DNA from 4 places in the Ochrobactrum quorumnocens genome. Region 2 is predicted to be linked to each of the others. Evidence: riboswitches for the same ligand, from Rfam matches in the RefSeq annotation. Region 2 holds a riboswitch; each other region holds the start of a gene.

Region 1 (5,042 bases), on a different replicon from region 2:
TTCCAGAAACACGCTGGCGATCTTCTTCTTCAGCGGATCGTCAGAGCGATAATTATCGAGAATGAGTTGCGACTTCTTCTGCAGGAACTCGTTTTCTTCCGACCAGCGATAAGCGTCATCAACGTCTGGCGTCAGACACAGTGTCGAGAAGATCGACGAATAGGAACGCGCATGAACCGCTTCCATGAAAGAGATGTTCGACAGAACGGCCTCTTCATGTGGCGTTGCGGCATCATCCATAAGCTTCACCGAGCCGACGGCATTCTGGATCGTGTCAAGAAGGGTCAGGCCGGTGAAAACGCGGATAGTGAGCTGCTGCTCTTCCGGCTTCAACGTTTCCCACGACTGAATGTCGTTCGACAGCGGCACTTTTTCCGGCAACCAGAAATTGCCGGTCAGACGGTTCCAGACCTCAAGGTCCTTATCGTCATCGATGCGGTTCCAGTTGATAGCGCGCACGAGACCAGGCTTTTTGGAAGGGTTGGATTTGAATTGCATATTCATTGGTTTCACCTTGGTCATAGGGCGCAGGATACGCAGCCTTCAACCTGCGTCCCTTCTAGCGCCATCTGGCGCAAGCGGATGTAATAAATGGTCTTGATGCCCTTCTTCCAGGCATAGATCTGTGCCTTGTTGATATCGCGCGTGGTGGCGGTATCACGGAAGAACAGCGTCAGCGACAAGCCCTGATCGACGTGCTGGGTAGCCGCAGCATAGGTATCGATGATCTTTTCCGGTCCGATCTCGTATGCGTCCTGATAATATTCCAGATTATCATTCGTCATGAAAGCAGCCGGGTAGTAAACGCGGCCAATCTTGCCTTCCTTACGAATTTCGATCTTGGAAACGATCGGATGGATCGAAGAGGTCGAATGATTGATGTAGGAGATCGAGCCTGTCGGCGGTACGGCTTGCAGGTTCTGGTTATAAAGTCCGCCTTCCATGACGGCCTTCTTCAGTTCCTGCCAATCTTCCTGCGTCGGGATGGCAATACCTGCATCTTCAAAGAGTTGGCGCACCTTGTCGGTCGCAGGCTCCCAGACCTGATCGGTATATTTGTCGAAATATTCGCCAGAGGCGTATTTTGACTTCTCAAAGCCCTTGAACGAGCTGCCCTGTTCGATGGCAAGGCGGTTAGAAGCTCGGATAGCGTGATAAGCCACCGTATAAAAGTAGATATTGGTGAAATCGACGCCTTCATCCGAACCGTAATAAATACGCTCCCGAGCGAGATAGCCGTGCAGGTTCATCTGACCAAGGCCAATGGCATGGCTCTCGTCATTGCCGCGTGCAATAGATGGAACTGATCCGATGTGGCTCATGTCGGCAACAGCCGTCAGCGCGCGGATCGATGTTTCAATCGTCTTGCCAAAATCGGGGCTATCCATGGCTGCTGCGATATTGAGCGAGCCGAGATTGCAGGAAATATCCTTACCCAGATATTCATAAGACAGATCATCATTAAAGACGCTGGCTTCACTGACCTGAAGAATTTCCGAGCAAAGATTGCTCATGGTGATACGGCCATCGATCGGGTTGGCGCGGTTCACCGTGTCTTCGAACATGATGTAAGGATAGCCGGACTCGAACTGAATTTCCGCCAGAACTTGGAAGAAGTCACGTGCATTGATCTTCTTCTTGCGAATACGGCCATCATTGACCATTTCGCGATATTTTTCGGTGACGGAGATTTCCGTCATCGGCACGCCATAGACGCGTTCAACGTCATACGGCGAGAAGAGATACATATCCTCATCGTTCTTGGCGAGTTCAAAGGTGATATCCGGGATTACCACGCCAAGCGACAGCGTCTTGATGCGGATTTTCTCATCCGCATTTTCGCGCTTGGTGTCGAGGAAGCGCATGATGTCGGGGTGATGCGCGTTCAGATAAACGGCGCCTGCACCCTGACGTGCACCAAGCTGGTTTGCATAAGAGAAACTGTCTTCCAGCAGCTTCATTACAGGGATGATGCCCGACGACTGGTTCTGGATCTGCTTGATTGGTGCACCGGCTTCACGGATATTGGTAAGGCTCAGCGCCACGCCGCCGCCGCGCTTTGAAAGCTGCAAGGCGGAGTTGATCGAGCGGCCAATCGATTCCATGTTATCTTCAACACGCAGAAGGAAGCACGAGACGAGTTCGCCACGCTGCTTTTTACCTGCATTGAGAAAGGTCGGCGTCGCTGGCTGATAACGGCCCGCAATGATTTCATCGACCATTTCACGCGCATGTTGTTCATTGCCGCGCGCAAGCGCAAGCGCAACCATGCAGACACGGTCTTCATAGCGCTCAAGATAGCGCTGACCATCAAAGGTCTTCAGCGTGTAGCTGGTGTAATATTTGAACGCGCCAAGGAAAGTCGGAAAGCGGAACTTCTTGTCATAGGCATGATCGAAGAGATCGCGCACGAAATTGAAGGAATACTGGTCCAGCACTTCGCGCTCGTAATAGCCTTCGGTGACCAGATAATCGAGTTTTTCACGCAGATTGTGAAAGAACACCGTGTTCTGGTTGACGTGCTGAAGGAAATACTGCTGCGCGGCCTGACGGTCGCGTTCAAGCTGGATTTTGCCTTCATCGTCATAAAGGTTCAGCATCGCATTGAGCGCGTGATAATCGAGCCCGGTTTCAGGCAGCTTTGCTGCCTTGCTTGCTGCCGACGCCGATGGCTCCTGCTTTTCCGATGAGGCGACCGTCTCGCGCTCACGGGTCAAGGTTGTGTCTGCCGTGTCCAAAATCGTTCCATCCCGTCTCTAACATTGCCAAGGTCTTCGTCAGTTCCCAAAAGCTCGAAACGATAGAGGTAGGGAACCTGACACTTGGTAGAAATGATCTTACCGGCGAGGCCGAAGGCTTCACCGAAATTGCTGTTTCCTGCGGCGATGACACCGCGAATGAGGGATCGGTTATCGGCATCATTGAGAAACCGAATGACCGGCTTGGGAACAGCGCCTTTCGCACCGCCGCCGCCATAGGTGGGGGTTACGAGCACAAACGGCTCATTCACCCGTAACAAGCCAGCATCGTCTTCATAGCTTTCCAGCGGAATGCGTTTTGAGCGCATTCCCAGACGCATCACAAAACGATGCGTGTTCTCTGAACGACTGGAAAAATATACGATCTGGCCCATTGCGAAATCCCGACAGCGATTGGGCTTTATGCGAGCGAGCTGATCATATCCGGACGGAAACCAGCCCAATGGGTTTCACCCACAACAACAACCGGCACCTGACGGTAGCCGAGACCCTGAACGAGATCGTACGCATCGGCATTGGCGGAAATGTCGATGACATCATATTCAATGCCCTGACGGTCGAGTGCGCGAGTGGTGGCGGTGCACTGGACGCAGGCGGGCTTGCTATAGACGGTGACGTTCATTTTTTCCTCACTGGGGATCGGTTGTATCGGTTGCGACTTACTGGGATGAAGACGCAAAATAACGCTCACGCATTATCGAATGCGTGCAGAAAGACTCGGAAACTGGAGAAATGCGGCTCGCCCGAGTGGCAAACCAAAAGTACTAGCCCGTAAAGGGCGGACCGGAACTGTTTGGTCTCAAATTACTCGACATGCTTGTCACCCCGAAGCTTTGGAGGGGATATTCGGGGGCAGCAACAGACATGGCAAAACGCTGCCACATTCTATTACGCACCAACCGGACACCCCGCCCGTGGACGTTCACGTTCAAGGCAGGTCTCCTGGCTCACGACTCACCGCTTTGGTCCGCCTTCCCGGTTTTAACCAGTGGCATATGGACGTAAAGCTCATCGCTTACAGTTGCGGGGGCAGCTACGGCATAACCACATCCATCATGAATGCAACGCACCGTATTCCCATCTTCGCTTTTTGATTCTCACGAATCGCAAGAACCTTGAACACAAGATATAGTATCCGAAGTTAAAAAGTCGTCAATGGATAGACGGTTCAAAAAAATTAAATATGGGCTTTAATGAGGGGCACCTGTGAATAGCAGGGATATCTATCAGGCTTCACTCACTCGGTTTGATAGGCTTGGGCCGGAACTCGGGTTTTATAGCCTTCAACGCCATCCGATCCACAAGATGTGGTGCAATCAGCTTCAGCCACCGACCAAATCGCATCTGCCGCGTCATCAACACCTCGCGTTTGCGGCGACTGATTCCCTCGAGCATCAACTCGACCGCCTGCTGGACGGACATCATATTGTCTTCGCGAACACCGCTCACACCCAGAGCAGAGCCACTTGCCCCATAACCAACCTTGCGGATGTCGGTTTTCACCACACCGGGATAAATTATTGTCACCGATATGCCGCTCGGTTCCAATTCCGATCGCAGCGCCTCACAAAACCCGGAAAGTGCAAACTTGGTGCCGCTATAGGCTGAGCGTCCAGGGACCCCAATCAGCCCCGCAACTGAGGAGACAGCAACGATGCGTCCTTTGGTTTTAGCTAGATATGGCAGTGCTGCATGGATAGGCCAGATGCTGCCCCAGTAATTGAGCTCCATCAGATCATGCATCCACTGCAAGTCTTCCGGTTTGATCTCGGCAAAATTGGCGTGAGCTGACATGCCCGCATTGACGATCAGCGTATCAATTTGCCCGAAAACGGCAGCGGTCTTTTCTATCAGAGCAATGCAGTCCTTGCGATCAGTCACGTCAGTCGGCACCACCAGAACCCTGCAGCCCGACTGATCAAGTTCCCCAGCAAGCGCTTGCAACTTATCGACATTACGCGCCGCCAGAACCAGTGCCGCCTTGCTGCCATCGCGTATAGCGGTCTGACGCGCAGCCTCAGCTCCAATCCCGTCAGATGCTCCTGTTATGATTGTTACTTCCATGACAAGCCCCAGCTCGATTGAATGAAAATACGACGCCAAGTTACAGTTGCCGTCTTGTAACGTCCAGCGTTCCGAGAAGAGCCTGTTGCAAGCAGTTATGTGTTCACGTGAGCGTTATTACCCTCATTGGTCGAAGGGATAAATTGACAGTCAGGCGTCCTTTCCTGTATCGATCTAAATAATCCTGAACATTGTTCAATATATCGAACAATTAAGAAG
Region 2 (5,042 bases):
TTAAGCCACAGAATATGTCCAATAATGCAGCCGTCAGTGACGATGGCGGCGAAATTGGCCGCGCACAGTGGCTGCAGGCATTGGCCTGCGGTGTACCATCATCTTTTCACATGAACCCGGTTCTTTTGAAACCGCAGACCGATATGGGCAGTCAGGTGATTGTTCAGGGGCGGGTGCGGGGCGAGGCACGCGGCCGCTATTATCAACAGTTGAAGCCGCAACTAATGGCGGCGGTGATGGAATCTTTCGCAAAGGTCAGCGACGGTGCTGATCTTGTGCTGATCGAAGGGGCCGGTTCGCCTGCCGAGATCAATTTGCGCGCTGGTGACATCGCCAATATGGGCTTTGCGACGCAAGCCAATGTGCCGGTAGTGCTGGTGGGTGACATTGACCGGGGCGGGGTGATTGCCTCACTGGTCGGCACGCACACAATTTTGTCAGAAGAAGACCGTGCGATGGTGCGTGGGTTTCTCATCAATAAGTTTCGCGGTGATATTTCGCTGTTCGATGATGGCTTGACTGCGATCACAGACTTTACCGGTTGGCGTTCTTTCGGCGTTGTCCCGTGGCTCAAAGCAGTGTCGCGTTTGCCAGCAGAAGATTCGGTCGTGCTGGAACGGGCAACGCGCGGTGATGCCCAGGCGCTGAAAGTAGCAGTGCCAATGCTGCCGCGTATCGCCAACTTCGATGATCTTGACCCACTTAAGGCGGAAGCACAGGTTGAAGTTGTCATGGTTCCGCCTGGTCAGCCTTTGCCCAATGACGCAGGCCTTGTCGTTCTGCCGGGAACAAAGTCCACGATAGCCGATTTGATTGCCTTCCGAGAAAACGGTTGGGAGCATGATCTTCATGCTCATGTGCGACGCGGGGGGTATGTTCTTGGTATTTGTGGCGGATTTCAGATGCTTGGAAGCCGCATCAGTGATCCTGACGGTATCGAAGGGCAGGTTCGCGAGATTGAAGGGCTTGGATTGCTCGATGTTGAGACGGTCATGGAGCCGGAAAAAGTAGTGCGCAATGTCGCGGCTCGCTCGATGCTTTTTGATACAGCCCTTGAAGGTTACGAAATCCATATAGGCCGCAGCATAAGCAGCACGGGGAGCGCAGATATTATTCGACCGTTTGCCCGGATAGATGACCATGATGACGGAGCGGTATCAGCGAATGGCCGGATCATGGGCACTTATCTGCATGGTGTGTTCGGTGCCGATGCATACAGACACCAGTTTCTGGCTTCTCTCGGCGTCAGTGGTTCGGGCATAAACTATCGCGCGAGCATAGAAGCAGCACTTGATGAGCTGGCCGACGGATTGGAGCGGTGTCTCGATATCGATGGGCTGTTCGCACTCGATTGACGCCGTCATAGCGAAAGCCTAGTGTCCTTTTACGCAATAGGTTTTTGCCGGGACGAATCTCGGCAATACCAAAAGGGAATGCGACGGACGGACCCATATCGGGCGTCTTTATCGCAGCCGACCCCGCGACTGTAGAACGGAGAGGGATGAGGCAGGCCGGGCAACCGGCAACCACTGGAAACCATCGACTGGTTTCTGGGAAGGTGCTTCACTCCTTACGACCCGTGAGCCAGGAGACCTGCCTGCTGCGTGAAGGACATTGTGTCCGTACCCCATGGGAGGTTTTCCCAGCTGCCTGCACGGAGGTTGTCATGGCTGCGCGTAAAGAAAATTCACTTTCAACTACCCTCCCTCTACCCCTTGCTGCTCGTCTTGGTACGGCGGTGGTGTCGCTTATGCTCGGCGCGTTCCTGATCTACGGCGTCGGTCTTGCGCATTCAGATACGCTGCATGATTCGGCGCATGACACGCGTCATTCCTACGGCTTTCCCTGCCACTAAGCTGCTCGATCAAGCTTGTACGATTTGGTGCATTGAAACGCTCGATGGTGGACGGCCATCTGAGCGAAATTGCTGTTGAGGGTATGAAATGTTGATCCGTTATTTGTTGGCTACGCTTGCTGCGGGCCTTTTGGCTGGGCTTTTGGTCACGCCTGCGATGTATCTAAAGACTGTGCCGCTGATCATTCAGGCGGAAACCTATGAAGACGCCGGTGGCGGTCATAGCCATGGTGATGTGGAAGCTGCCGCGCCACATGATCATGCTGCTGCTGCGCCTGCAGCCAGCGAAGGCGAAGAAGCTGGAGCCGAACTGCCATTTGGCCGTCTCGGCAACACGGTTCTTGCCAATCTTGTCGCGGGCGCAGGCTTTGCGCTGTTGCTTGGCGGTGTTGCATTGCTGCTTGGCCGACGTATCACGCCGCAAAACGGCATTTTCTGGGGGATGGCCGGTTTCTTTGCGATCGCATTTCTGCCAGCTCTTGGGCTTTCGCCGGAATTGCCGGCTATGCCTGCTGCAGATTTGGCGCAACGTCAGCTCTGGTGGCTTTCAACAGTCGTTCTGAGCGGTGTCGGCATTTATTTGCTGGTTCTTCGCGGCGAGGTCATTTCCAAGATCCTTGGTCTGGTTCTGATCGTTGCGCCGCATCTTTACGGCGCGCCGCATCCTGAAGATATTTCCTCGCCAATTCCATCGCTGCTTGCCTCGCAATATGCTGTCGCGTCTCTTGCGACCAATCTCTTCATGTGGGCGGTAATCGGCCTGGCACTTGGCTGGTTCATTCAGACTTACGCAAAATCGGAAGTCGAAGGCTGATAAACATGGCTTCGCCCGGAAATGAAAATGCGAAAATCACATTCGTTCTTGGCGGAGCCCGCTCAGGAAAATCGTCGTTTGCGGAGACAATGGTCGAGACGTCCGGGCTTCAGCCTGTTTATCTGGCGACAGGACGTGCGTTCGATTCTGAAATGGAAAGCCGTATCGTAACGCATCGCGACCGGCGCGGTCCGCAATGGCAAACGCAAGAAGAGCCGCTTGATCTTGTGGGCGCTCTTGAAAAACATACAGGTAATGACCGCTTCGTGCTGGTTGATTGCCTGACGCTCTGGATCACCAACCTGATGATGGCAGAGCAGGACATCGCGAATGCAACTGATGTTCTCGTTGCCACACTACCAAAGCTTTCCGGCCCGGTTGCTTTCGTCTCCAATGAGGTAGGGCTGGGCATTGTGCCGGAAAATCGTATGGCGCGGGAATTTCGCGACCATGTCGGTTTTTTGCATCAGGCGGTGGCTACAGCGGCAGATGAAGTTTATTTTCTGGCGGCAGGATTGCCGCTCAAAATGAAGGGATAATTCGATGCATGGTCAGAAGATACCGGCAACCGTGATCACGGGATTCTTAGGTTCTGGCAAGACAACGATGATCCGCAACCTGTTGGAAAATGCCAATGGCAAGCGGATTGCGCTCATTATCAATGAGTTTGGTGATCTGGGCGTTGATGGCGGTATTTTGAAAGGTTGCGGCATCGAGACTTGCCGCGAGGAAGATATCATTGAGCTGAACAATGGCTGCATCTGCTGCACCGTGGCAGACGATTTTATCCCAACAATGACCAAGCTTTTGGATCGTGCAGATCGTCCTGATCATATCGTCATTGAAACTTCGGGTCTTGCCCTGCCGCAGCCGTTGGTCGCAGCCTTCAACTGGCCGGAAATCAAGACACAGGTTACAGTCGATGGTGTGGTGACTGTGATTGATGCTGCAGCCGTTGCCGAAGGTCGTTTTGCTGACGATCACGACAAGGTCGATGCGCAGCGTGCGGCGGACGAATCTCTTGATCATGAAAGCCCTTTAGAGGAACTTTTTGAGGACCAGATTCATGCGGCTGACCTCATCGTTCTAAATAAGTCTGATCTTATCGATGCGGCTAAGCTTGATCAGGTGAAAGCCGATGTGGCAGAGCGTTCATCGCGCCGCGTCAACATGGTGCCTGCAAGTTTCGGCAAGCTCGGTGCCGATGTACTGCTCGGTCTTGGTGTGGGCACGGAAGACGATATTGCCAATCGCAAATCGCATCATGAAATCCATCATGCTGATGGTCATGAGCATGATCACGATGAGTTCGAGAGCTTTATTGTTGAGGCCGGATCGGTTGCCGATCCAAAGGCTTTTGCAGAAAAGCTAAAGACTGTCATCGCCGATCACGATGTTCTGCGTCTTAAGGGCTTTGTCGATGTACCGGGCAAGCCGATGCGTTTGGTTGTGCAGGCGGTTGGTCCGCGTATCGAACATTATTTCGATCGCCCATGGGGTGCTGGCGAGGAGCGCAAAACGCGCCTCGTCGTCATCGGTCTACATGACATTGATGAAGTGGCAATTGCCGAAGCGGTGAAAGACGCCGCTTAATCCATGCATCTTTTACTTGCCCAGAAAGGTACGATTAACGACGGCAACGAGGCCATCGATCTTGGCCAGACGCCGGGTGACATACTGTTCCTTTCCGCTGCCGACACCGAATTGGCCAGTCTTGCCCAAGCTAATCAGCTTGTGCAGGGCGGGCCAAGCATACGGCCAAGTCTGAGACTCGCCAATTTCTTGAGTCTCACGCATCCGATGTCGGTTGATAGCTATGTGGAGCGCACGGCGCGCCATGCAAAGCTGATCGTGGTGCGCATCATAGGCGGCGAGACTTACTGGCCTTATGGGCTTGAGGCATTGCATGCGTCCGCGCTTGCGCATGGGGCAAAAATTGTTGTGCTGCCGGGAGATGACAAGCCCGATTATGGTTTGGACAGGTTTTCCAATGTGTCTAGCGCAGAACGCGAGGCGCTTTGGCATTATTTGATTGAAGGCGGAACGGCGAATACGATCGCGTTTCTGAGCTATTGCACTGCCCTGATTTCAGATTCCGAAAAACCGGAAGGAGCAGCACCGCTGCTGAAAGCGGGACTGTGGTGGCCGGATGATACGGTGTCGTCGCTTGATAGCATCAAACGTCATTGGCCGGATGCAGACGCGCCAGTTGCTGTAATTATCTTTTATCGTGCTCTGGTGCAAAGCTGTCAGACGCAGCCGGTAGAGGCTTTGGTTGAGGGCTTGAAGGCGCAAGGGCTCAATCCGCTGCCGATTTTCGTTTCAAGCCTCAAGGACCGGCTGTCTGCTGCAGTTGTGGATGGGGTGTTTGAA
Region 3 (5,042 bases), on a different replicon from region 2:
TCGATCGCAATATCACCATCGGGATTGTCTGCGCTACGCACCGTCAGCCCTGCAAGCAGGATCATATTCTCGGCCAGATCACGAACCTTGACTGGATCACCCATTTCGAGAAGTACGGTATCGCCGGATTTGGCAATTGCACCGGATTGCACGATGAGCTCGGCTGCTTCCTTGATCGACATGAAATAACGCGTCATGTCTTCGTGTGTGAGCGTAATCGGTCCACCATTGGCAATCTGTTCGCGGAAAAGCGGAACCACTGAACCGTTAGAGCCCAGAACATTGCCGAAGCGAACGGAATAGAACGACTTATGTTGGCCCGCCTTTTCAGCGAGTGTTCCGTAGTAATAAACGACAAGTTCCGCCCAGCGCTTTGTCGCGCCCATGACATTCGTTGGCCGTACGGCCTTGTCAGATGAAATCAGCACCATCCGTTCGACATCGGTCGCAAGCGCTGCCGCTGCAACGTTCAGCGTTCCAAACACATTGTTGCTGATACCGACCAGCGGGTTTTGTTCGACAAGCGGCACATGCTTATAGGCCGCGCAATGATAGACCGTATCAACAGCGTGTGTTTGAATTGCTTTTTCAACGCAATGCTGGTTTGCGACTGTGCCAAGCACCGGAATGACAACACAAGGTGCCATCTGACGTAGCTGCCGCTCGATCTGATAAAGTGCAAATTCACTGGATTCAAACAGCACGATACAGCTGGGATTCCACTGTGCAATTGTGCGGCAAAGCTGACTACCTATCGACCCGCCAGCGCCCGTCACCATGATGCGTCGGCCTTCGACAACTTCACGGAGGAGATCGACATCTGGCGGTACAGGCGAGCGCCCAAGCAAATCGTCAATCTCGACATTGCGCAGAGCGCTGACAAGATATTTGCCCGCAGTCAGATCAGCGATTGGGGGCAGAATACGCGTACTGACGGGGAGACGGCCAAGCAGACGCGCAAACTCCTGCCGCTGCTTCTGATCCAGTTCCGGCTCAGAAATGACGACCTGACTAATTCCAAAGTTTTCGATCAGGTTGGGGATCTGAGATACATCATAGACGCGAAGCCCGATAATATCCATTCCACTGAGCTGGCCCGTCGGGTCCACAAAACCGATCACATGTGTATCGCTATGGCTTCTCAGTGCTGTCGCCAGTTGGCGTCCGGGTTCGCCCACGCCAATAATCAGCGCGGTACTTGAATAGACCTTGCTGGTTTCAGCACTGCGTAGAAGCCATTTTGCACCAAAGCGGCTCGCCGAAACAAGGACAGTGCTCAAAAGCCAGTAGAGCAGCGGAACCGAACGCGGCAAACCAGAGCCGCCATAGGATTCCATAAGAAAGACCAGCGCCACCCAGAAGAGCGCCGCGATCGCCGTTGCCTGAAAAATCGGCCAGATGGCCCGTTCGGCGAGATAGCGAATAATCGCTCGATAAAGACCAAAACGAACAAAGACTGGAATAGCCAGAGCCGGAGCGATGGCGATCAGGAAAATCTGCGTCTGCGTTGGGATAAAAACAAAGCCAAGACGCATAACAAAGGCGAGATAGGCACTGAGCAACAACAAAAGGCAGTCGCTCAGCAGAAGTATGATCTGCTTACCGACACGCGGTAACAAAGCCAGTCTTTGCCAGGGATATCTGAAACTCATAGAATATATCCTGCCCCCCTCAAGGCGGAAAACGATCAATCGCCGATGAGGATTCGGCCCAATTCAACTCTTTTTAATCAGTGATATCAGACATCTAAGTTAGATAACTGACAACGAAACCAGCCCAATATTTGCACCGTTAGCACGAGTCACTCATCGGAGCCATATCAATTGAGATTGCACACGCTTACAAAAACTATGCCTACTCCCCTAATTATATGTTGTTATTAGAGTTTTCTTTAATTCTCTATCTAATCTTCCAGTCATCCACCTCCATCTTTAGGCCAATAAAAATCGGCAGCAGGAACTTCAACGTCATAAACATATAAACATTTCTTTATATGATATTGACACAACTCAGAGCTTCCGACAAACTAATGAACGTTATGGTTCTTCCGTCAACCTGTGCGACGGAAGCTAAGAGGGAAACCGGTGCGCGAGCGTTGATCCTCGAAAAGTCTATCGACTTTTCGGATAAGGTCATGCGTGAGGATAAAGATAATCCTGCAAAACCGGTGCTGCCCCCGCAACTGTAAGCGGCGAGCTGAAATCCATCATGCCACTGGAACGAAAGTTTCGGGAAGGCGGATCGAAGCGCTGACCCGCGAGCCAGGAGACCTGCCATGACAAAACAACGTCCACGGGCGGGGTGTCCCGGAGTGTCGCAGGTCTGGTTGCCAAAAGCAGCCTTTTCGCGCACGTCTGTAAACCCGCGCCCCCATCTATATCGGGGTATATATAGCCATGTCACAAACCACCGTCGCTACCGCCACCCTTGGTGTGCCGCGCATCGGCCGTCATCGCGAACTGAAATTTGCACTCGAAGCTTTCTGGGCGGGTAAATCGTCTGAAGCAGAACTGCTCACGATTGCCAGCGCTTTGCGCGCGGCCAATTGGGCCGAACTGCGCGATCACGGCATCACGAAAATTCCATCCAACGACTTCTCCCTTTACGATCATGTGCTCGATACAGCTGTAATGGTCGGCGCCATCCCTGCCCGTTACGGCTGGTCCGGCGGCGACGTATCGCTCCAGACCTATTTCGCCATGGCGCGTGGCAGCGAAGGCAAAACAAGCAACGATTGCGGTTGTGGCAATCAAGAACATGGGCGTGAGAATGGGCACGCACATAGTCATGGTGTGACTGCGCTTGAAATGACCAAGTGGTTCGACACCAATTATCACTACATGGTGCCAGAACTCACCGACGATCAGGAGTTCAGGCTTGTCGCCCGCAAGCCGGTGGAACACTTCCTCGAAGCCAAGGCACTGGGTATCCACACACGTCCAGTTATTCTTGGCCCGGTTACATTCCTGAAGCTGGCTAAATCCACCGCTGAAGGCTTTAATCCTGTAGCCTTGCTGCCAAAGCTGCTGCCGGTTTATGAAGAGTTGCTGCGTGAACTTGCAAATGCCGGTGCCGACTGGGTGCAGATTGACGAACCAGCGCTGGTTCTCGATCTCACCCCAAATGAACAGGCCGCATTTGAACTTGCTTACCAGCGTCTTGCCACAGCTTCCGACGCAAAAATCCTGCTTGCGACCTATTTCGGTGAGCTGGGCCACAATCTCGACACTGCATTGGCTTTGCCGGTCGCAGGTCTTCACGTCGATCTGGTACGCGGCGCAAATCAGCTTAACGACATTGTAGCGAAAGCACGCCCCGATCAGCATCTGTCTCTCGGTGTGATTGACGGCCGCAATATCTGGCGCGCCGATCTCAATGCCATCATCGACCACATTCTGCCCATCGTTGAAAAGCACGGGCTGGAACGCATCGAAATTGCCCCATCCTGCTCGCTCCTGCATGTACCGATTGATCTTGAACTGGAAACCGGACTCGATGCAGAACTTAAAAACTGGCTCGCTTTTGCAGCACAAAAGATCGATGAGATTGCTATCCTCGGACGTGCGCTTTCGTCAGGCAAAAGCACGGTTCTTGCAGAACTGAAAGCCGCAAGTGAGGCCATTGCAGCCCGCCGCACATCGCCAAAGGTCCACAGTCTGGCTGTTGAACAGCGCGTTGCCGCTGTCACGGAAGCTCAAAAGAAGCGCAACAGCGTGTTCACCGAGCGACGCAAAATTCAAAGCGACAAGCTCGGCTTACCCACTTTCCCCACCACGACGATCGGCTCTTTTCCGCAGACCCCTGAAGTGCGCAAAGCACGCGCAGCGGTCAACAAAGGTGAGATCAGCAATGCGCAGTATGAGAGCTTCATCCAGCGCGAAACTGAAGCCGCCATTCGCTGGCAGGAAGAAATCGGCCTCGATGTACTGGTGCATGGCGAGTTCGAGCGTAACGACATGGTTCAGTATTTTGGCGAGCAGCTCTCGGGCTTCGCTTTCACAAAATACGCCTGGGTGCAGAGCTATGGCTCGCGCTATGTCCGCCCTCCGATCATTTTCGGTGACGTTTCCCGTCCTGAGCCGATGACGGTTGACTGGTGGAAATACGCGCAGTCACTGACGGATAAGCCTATGAAGGGCATGTTGACCGGGCCTGTGACGATCCTCAACTGGTCGTTTGTTCGTGATGACATTTCACGCGCCGCAACCTGCCGACAGATCGCGCTCGCCATCCGTGACGAAGTGAGCGATCTGGAAGATGCGGGTGCCACCATGATCCAGATCGACGAGGCCGCCTTGCGCGAAGGCTTGCCGCTGCGTCGCACTGACTGGTCGACCTACCTCGATTGGGCTGTCGAAAGCTTCCGTCTGTGTTCAAGCGGTGTGGCCGACCAAACACAGATCCATACCCACATGTGCTATTCGGAGTTCAATGACATCATCGATGCCATTGCTCATATGGATGCCGACGTGATTTCGATTGAAACTTCACGCTCACGCATGGAGCTGCTCGATGCGTTCAAGTCGTTTAAATACCCGAACGATATCGGGCCGGGCGTTTATGACATCCATTCGCCACGTGTGCCGGAAGTCAGCGAAATGACGGAACTGCTGGCGCTTGCCCGAAAGCAGCTTTCCGATGAACAGCTCTGGGTCAATCCCGATTGCGGTTTGAAAACCCGCAAATGGGACGAGGTGCGCCCTGCCCTCGTCAACATGGTGGCGGCAGCCAAAGCGCTACGCGCCGAACTCACTTAAACACAAAAGCCCATGCCGGATTGCAGGCATGGGCCAGAGCGGTTCCCATTGGGACCCGCTCTATCTTTTTCATAACGCATTACGACGCAAAAGGCTCACGCACTATTGCTGGAAATTCTAGCCTCCATTCACCAACGCCAGAATGAGCTGCTCGACATTGCCGCCGGACCCCATTTCAACACGGTCGAAATCACGGCCTTGCTGGCGCTGAACCTCGACCAGCGCAGTAATGCGATTGATCAGTTCCCGGCGCATTTTCTGGCACTTTGGATCGTTCGGGATCGA
Region 4 (5,042 bases), on a different replicon from region 2:
CCGACCAGCATGCGGGCCGCATGGGGAATGACCAGACCGATGAAGCCAATGGAACCGACAATCGACACCATCACCGCCGTCATCATGGCGCTGACACCAATAAGAACAGCGTAGACGCGCCGCACGGGAATTCCAAGCGACGCAGCAGATTCCGAACCGAAGGTGAAAGCATCTAACGCACGGGCATGCCATAGACAGATCAGAAGCCCCGCCACGCAGGCGGGCAAAGCGAGCGCCACATCCGGCCAGCGCACACCAGAAAGATTCCCCAACAACCAGAACATGATACCGCGCGCCTGTTCGGCGTTTGCTGCCTTCGTGACGATGAGAGATGTCAGCGCGTTGAAAAGCTGCGAACCCGCAATGCCGGCTAGAATGATCGCACTGTTTCCGCGCCCTGCCCGCAATGCGAGCAGGGAAACGAGAACAAAAGCAACGATTGCGCCAATAAACGCTCCCACTGACAACGAGAGCACACCAGCACCAATTCCGAGAATAGCAACGCTCACTGCCCCCGTTGAAGCCCCGGCAGAAATACCCAGAATATAGGGATCAGCCAGCGAATTGCGGAGAAGCGATTGCAGAACCACACCTGACAAGGCCAGTGCCGCACCGCAGCAAGCTGCGACAACAGCACGGCTCAGCCGATAGCTCCAAACGATACCTTCATCAATCGGCGCGAGTGGGTAACCGGCATTCCAGACGCGGTTGGCGATGGTTTTAGCCACCACGTCCAGAGGTATTGCGGTTTCGCCAATGGCAGCACCCAGCCACAAAGCAACAAAGAGCAGGACGAGCGCAAGTGCTCCCCAAAGCACCCGGGAACTCATCGTGGTTTTTAATGAAATGCCTGCCGTGGCTGCCTTTGACGTCACTTGTTCATATCCGAACCGGCGATATCAGCAGCCAGCGTTTCAATGCCTTCGATCACTCTCAGCGACGTGCTCATCGACTGCGCATCGATATCAAAAACATACCCGTCTTCAACAGCAGGCATCAACTTCGTCACTGGATCAGACTTGAGAAACTCGTGTTTGACTGCAATGTCATCAGCAGGATAACGACGACGATCCAGCTTTGCTGCAACGATCATCGACGGCCCCGCCTTGGCGATGGTTTCCCAACCCACGGCTGGCCATTCTTCTTCACTCTCAATCACATTCTTGATGCCGAGTGCAGAAAGGATATAGGCAGGAGCGCCGAACTTACCGGCAACATACGGATCAGCATCAACCTGCGTGCTTGAGAACCATGCAACCGCTGAGAGCTTGCCATCGGAGGAGCCGATCTTTTGGCGGGCCGCGTCTTCACGTGCCTTGAGGTCTGCGATCAGCTTTTCACCACGATCCTGTACATTGAAGATCTGAGCCAGTTCGCCGATTTCCTGATAGACGATATTCATCGTGAATGGCGCTGTGCGAATACCATCGCCGCCACCTGAATTATCTTTGCCAACGCAATCGGAAGGCGATGTATAGGCAGGAATACCTAATTCTTCGAACTGTTCCGGCTTTGCGACAATGCCCATTGGGCCAACGTGCCACTGGAAATCCGCTGTAACGATATCTGGCTTCTGCGCCAGTACGCTTTCAAAACTCGGATCGTTATCTGCCAGGCGCTTTACCTTGGCATTCACATCTTCAAAGCCTTTGAGGACTGGGCCGAACCAAACGGCCGTACCCACAACTTTGTCGCCGAGGCCAAGGCTGTAGAGAATCTCGGTGCTGCTCTGACCAACGGCCACTGCCCGCTCCGGTGCATGTTTGAAGGTTACATCGCGACCACAGTTTTTCAGTGTTAGCGGATATTGGGTTTCAGCTGCCTGCGCTGCGAAACTGGTTGCGAAAAGAGCGACTGCGCCCAGAAGTGCGCTAAATGGCACTTGGCCTGAAAGTTTCATTTAAATCCCCGAAATGACATGAGAAAAAGCCGCATCAAACGGCGGAAGCGATCCGGCGCATGAAGCAGACTGACATATCCGGGGATATGAATGACAATGGGAGGCGACGTCTTACGACGTTTAAAGCTGTCATAACCAACTCCTGCTCCGGGCATCCCCGCCCGTGACAATGGACTACGTTAGACGGCAGGTCTCCTGGCTTGCGGATATTCGCTGTTCATCTGCCTTCCCGAGCCGTTTTTAAGTGACTCAGTGGCATGACGCTTTTGGGGCGTCACGAGGATGAACGGCAATCCGCTTACAGTTGCGGGGGCAGCCACGGTCTCGGCCCCTTTTGGGTCGTCCTCACCGTGTTCCCTATTAATCCCCTTCACTCTCGGTCGGGGGAACCGTCGTAACTGTATTACATTCTGGTATTATACGCGTCAAGCGAAGCCGAAGACTTAATCGGCTATATAAAACCGTCGCATCAGACTTTTTGCTAATACTGTCAAACGAGTAAAAAGTTGAGGGGAACCTTGCTGGTATATTGCAATTCTCTGCTGTAGTCTCCAGATCAAGAGTCTCTGCCCGGGAAGCAGAGGATTTTGAGGAGGGCTGTCAAAAGACAGCAGCAAAATGCGCGCAAGTGCATTCAGGGAGGATTTATGCGTAAATGGATTCTGGCCATTACATCCGTGACGGCGCTCGCGATAGCGGGAGCAGCTTCGGCGGAAGATTATAAGGTTCTAGCACCAGCAGCACCGGGCGGCGGATGGGATCAGACAGCACGCACAATGCAAAGCGTGCTTCAGGACGAAAAGATTTCCGGTAGCGTTCAGGTTATTAACGTTCCGGGTGCAGGTGGCACCATTGGCCTTGCCCAATTTGTCAATCAGAACAAAGGTGATCCGAGCCAGCTTATTGTGGGTGGATATGTCATGGTCGGCGCAATTCTGACCAACAATTCTCCCGTAAATCTTGATGCAATCACTCCGATTGCTCGCCTTACCGGCGAGTATGAAGCCATCGTTGTTCCAGCTTCTTCAGATATTCAAAATCTGGGTGATCTCGTCACCAAGCTCAAAGCCGATCCCGGTTCTGTTTCCTGGGGTGGCGGTTCTGCTGGCGGCACGGATCACATCACCGCAGGACTTTTCGCCAAAGCCATTGGCGTTGACCCGACCAAAGTCAATTACATCGCCTTCTCTGGTGGCGGTGAGGCACTTGCTGCTATCCTAGGTAATCAGGTCACCGTGGGCATTTCTGGCTACGGCGAGTTTGATCCACAGATCAAGGCTGGCACGCTTCGCATCATCGGTATTTCCAGTGACGAACGGGTTGAGGGCATCGACGCACCGACCTTTAAGGAAAGCGGCGTTGACGTTTCGATCCAGAATTGGCGCATGGTGGGCGCTGCTCCCGGCATTACTGCGGAACAGGTAGCGGGCATCAACACCGATGTTGAGAAGATGGTGAAGTCGGAATCCTGGCAGAAGGCCCTCAAGGATAAAGGCTGGGCCGACACCTATCTCGCAGGCGATGCGTTCAAGGAACAACTTGCCAAAGACGTGGCGTCTACTGAAACTATCCTCAAGGAAATCGGCCTCGTCAAATGACAGGACCTGAACAGCAGGCAGAGCGCCGTTCCACAGAAACGGCGCCAGATTACGCAGCTCTTGTGATCGCCCTCATTCTGGGGGCGGTTGCTGTCGCAATTGCCTGGTCCACGGCCTATGGGAATAACGTTCTTTCGTACTCACCGGTCGGGCCAAAAACAGTACCCTACATCATCGCAGCCGGACTGTTCATTCTGTCTATATGGACGGTGATCAGCGCATTTAAGGGTGAGTTTCCAGAGCGCGAGCATCAGGAAATTGCGCCGATGGCCTGGATCATCGGTGGGTTGGTCATTCAAATGCTGACGATGAAGACCCTGGGCTTTTCCATTGCAACGGGCTTGCTCTTTGCGGCAACGGCGCGCGGATTTGGTTATCGCAAGTTCTGGATCAGCGTCCCTGTCGGCATCGTCTTTGCATTCGCAATCTGGTTCATTTTTGCACGCGGCCTGCAGCTTTCGCTGCCATCAGGTTGGCTTGAGCATCTGGTTTAGAGCGAGATAACAATGGATACTGTCACTCTTCTCGCCAACGGACTTCTGGTGGCGCTTGAACCAGCGAACCTTATTTATGCGCTGATTGGCGTCACACTTGGTACGGCTGTTGGGGTGCTTCCGGGCATTGGTCCCGCACTCACTGTGGCGTTGCTTCTACCCGTTACCTATAAGCTGGATCCTGCTGGATCGCTCATTATGTTCGCGGGTATCTATTACGGTGGCATGTATGGAGGATCGACCACATCGATCCTGCTCAACACGCCTGGAGAAAGCGCTTCCATCGTCACGGCATTGGAGGGCAATAAAATGGCCCGAGCGGGGCGTGGAGGGCCAGCACTGGCGACCGCCGCCATCGGCTCATTTATTGCAGGGCTCATCGCTACTCTGGCATTGGCATTCGTTGCCCCCTGGGTGGTGAAGTTCGCCCTCTCCTTCGGTCCATCCGAGTATTTCGCGTTGATGCTGCTCGCTTTCATGACGGTGTCGGCAGCTTTCGGCGATTCCACTTTGCGCGGCCTCACCTCACTTTTCGTCGGCCTGACGCTTGGCCTGATCGGCATCGATCAACTGACCGGACAGGCACGTCTTGTGATGGGGACACCGAACCTTCTCGATGGCATCAATGTTACCACGCTTGCGGTGGCACTCTTTGCCATCGGCGAAACGCTTGCAGTCGTTTCCAAGAAATTGAGCCCTGACGATGAAGTTATTGCGGTCAAAGGCTCTGTCTGGATGACCAAGAATGACTGGAAGCGCTCTTGGATGCCATGGTTGCGAGGAACGGCAATCGGTTTTCCTATCGGCGCAATGCCTGCAGGCGGCGCAGACGTGTCGAGCTTCCTTTCCTATTCGGCAGAACGTCAATTCTCCAAACATCCGGAAGAGTTCGGTAAAGGCGCGATCGAGGGCGTTGCAGGGCCGGAAGCCGCGAACAACGCATCAGCTGCAGGTACTCTCGTACCCTTGCTGACGCTCGGGCTGCCAACGACAGCGACGGCTGCAATCATGCTTGCCGGGTTCCAGCAATTCGGTCTGCAGCCCGGACCG

What was found. A riboswitch is a leader RNA that binds a small molecule or an ion and turns the genes downstream of it on or off. The one in region 2 is predicted to bind cobalamin.
Region 1: linked by a shared signal. The riboswitch ahead of nrdH (glutaredoxin-like protein NrdH) and the one ahead of CES85_RS16215 (CbtB domain-containing protein) in region 2 are both predicted to bind cobalamin.
Region 3: linked by a shared signal. The riboswitch ahead of metE (5-methyltetrahydropteroyltriglutamate--homocysteine S-methyltransferase) and the one ahead of CES85_RS16215 (CbtB domain-containing protein) in region 2 are both predicted to bind cobalamin.
Region 4: linked by a shared signal. The riboswitch ahead of CES85_RS01050 (ABC transporter substrate-binding protein) and the one ahead of CES85_RS16215 (CbtB domain-containing protein) in region 2 are both predicted to bind cobalamin.

The regions. Positions count from the first base shown of each region.
Region 1 is NZ_CP022603.1:1,297,240-1,302,281, forward strand. Features, by position in the region: gene nrdF (class 1b ribonucleoside-diphosphate reductase subunit beta) at 1-504, opposite strand, end outside; gene nrdE (class 1b ribonucleoside-diphosphate reductase subunit alpha) at 519-2,738, opposite strand; gene nrdI (class Ib ribonucleoside-diphosphate reductase assembly flavoprotein NrdI) at 2,714-3,133, opposite strand; gene nrdH (glutaredoxin-like protein NrdH) at 3,160-3,381, opposite strand; cobalamin riboswitch at 3,675-3,892, opposite strand; gene CES85_RS06140 (SDR family oxidoreductase) at 3,993-4,823, opposite strand.
Region 2 is NZ_CP022604.1:1,378,566-1,383,607, reverse strand. Features, by position in the region: gene CES85_RS16220 (cobyric acid synthase) at 1-1,355, shown strand, start outside; cobalamin riboswitch at 1,377-1,615, shown strand; gene CES85_RS16215 (CbtB domain-containing protein) at 1,667-1,855, shown strand; gene CES85_RS16210 (CbtA family protein) at 1,944-2,669, shown strand; gene cobU (bifunctional adenosylcobinamide kinase/adenosylcobinamide-phosphate guanylyltransferase) at 2,675-3,208, shown strand; gene cobW (cobalamin biosynthesis protein CobW) at 3,213-4,262, shown strand; gene cobN (cobaltochelatase subunit CobN) at 4,266-5,042, shown strand, end outside.
Region 3 is NZ_CP022603.1:1,476,816-1,481,857, reverse strand. Features, by position in the region: gene CES85_RS06980 (polysaccharide biosynthesis protein) at 1-1,652, opposite strand, end outside; cobalamin riboswitch at 2,023-2,292, shown strand; gene metE (5-methyltetrahydropteroyltriglutamate--homocysteine S-methyltransferase) at 2,397-4,757, shown strand; gene CES85_RS06970 (DUF922 domain-containing Zn-dependent protease) at 4,875-5,042, opposite strand, start outside.
Region 4 is NZ_CP022603.1:180,911-185,952, reverse strand. Features, by position in the region: gene CES85_RS01055 (FecCD family ABC transporter permease) at 1-875, opposite strand, end outside; gene CES85_RS01050 (ABC transporter substrate-binding protein) at 872-1,900, opposite strand; cobalamin riboswitch at 2,069-2,309, opposite strand; gene CES85_RS01045 (Bug family tripartite tricarboxylate transporter substrate binding protein) at 2,548-3,498, shown strand; gene CES85_RS01040 (tripartite tricarboxylate transporter TctB family protein) at 3,495-3,992, shown strand; gene CES85_RS01035 (tripartite tricarboxylate transporter permease) at 4,005-5,042, shown strand, end outside.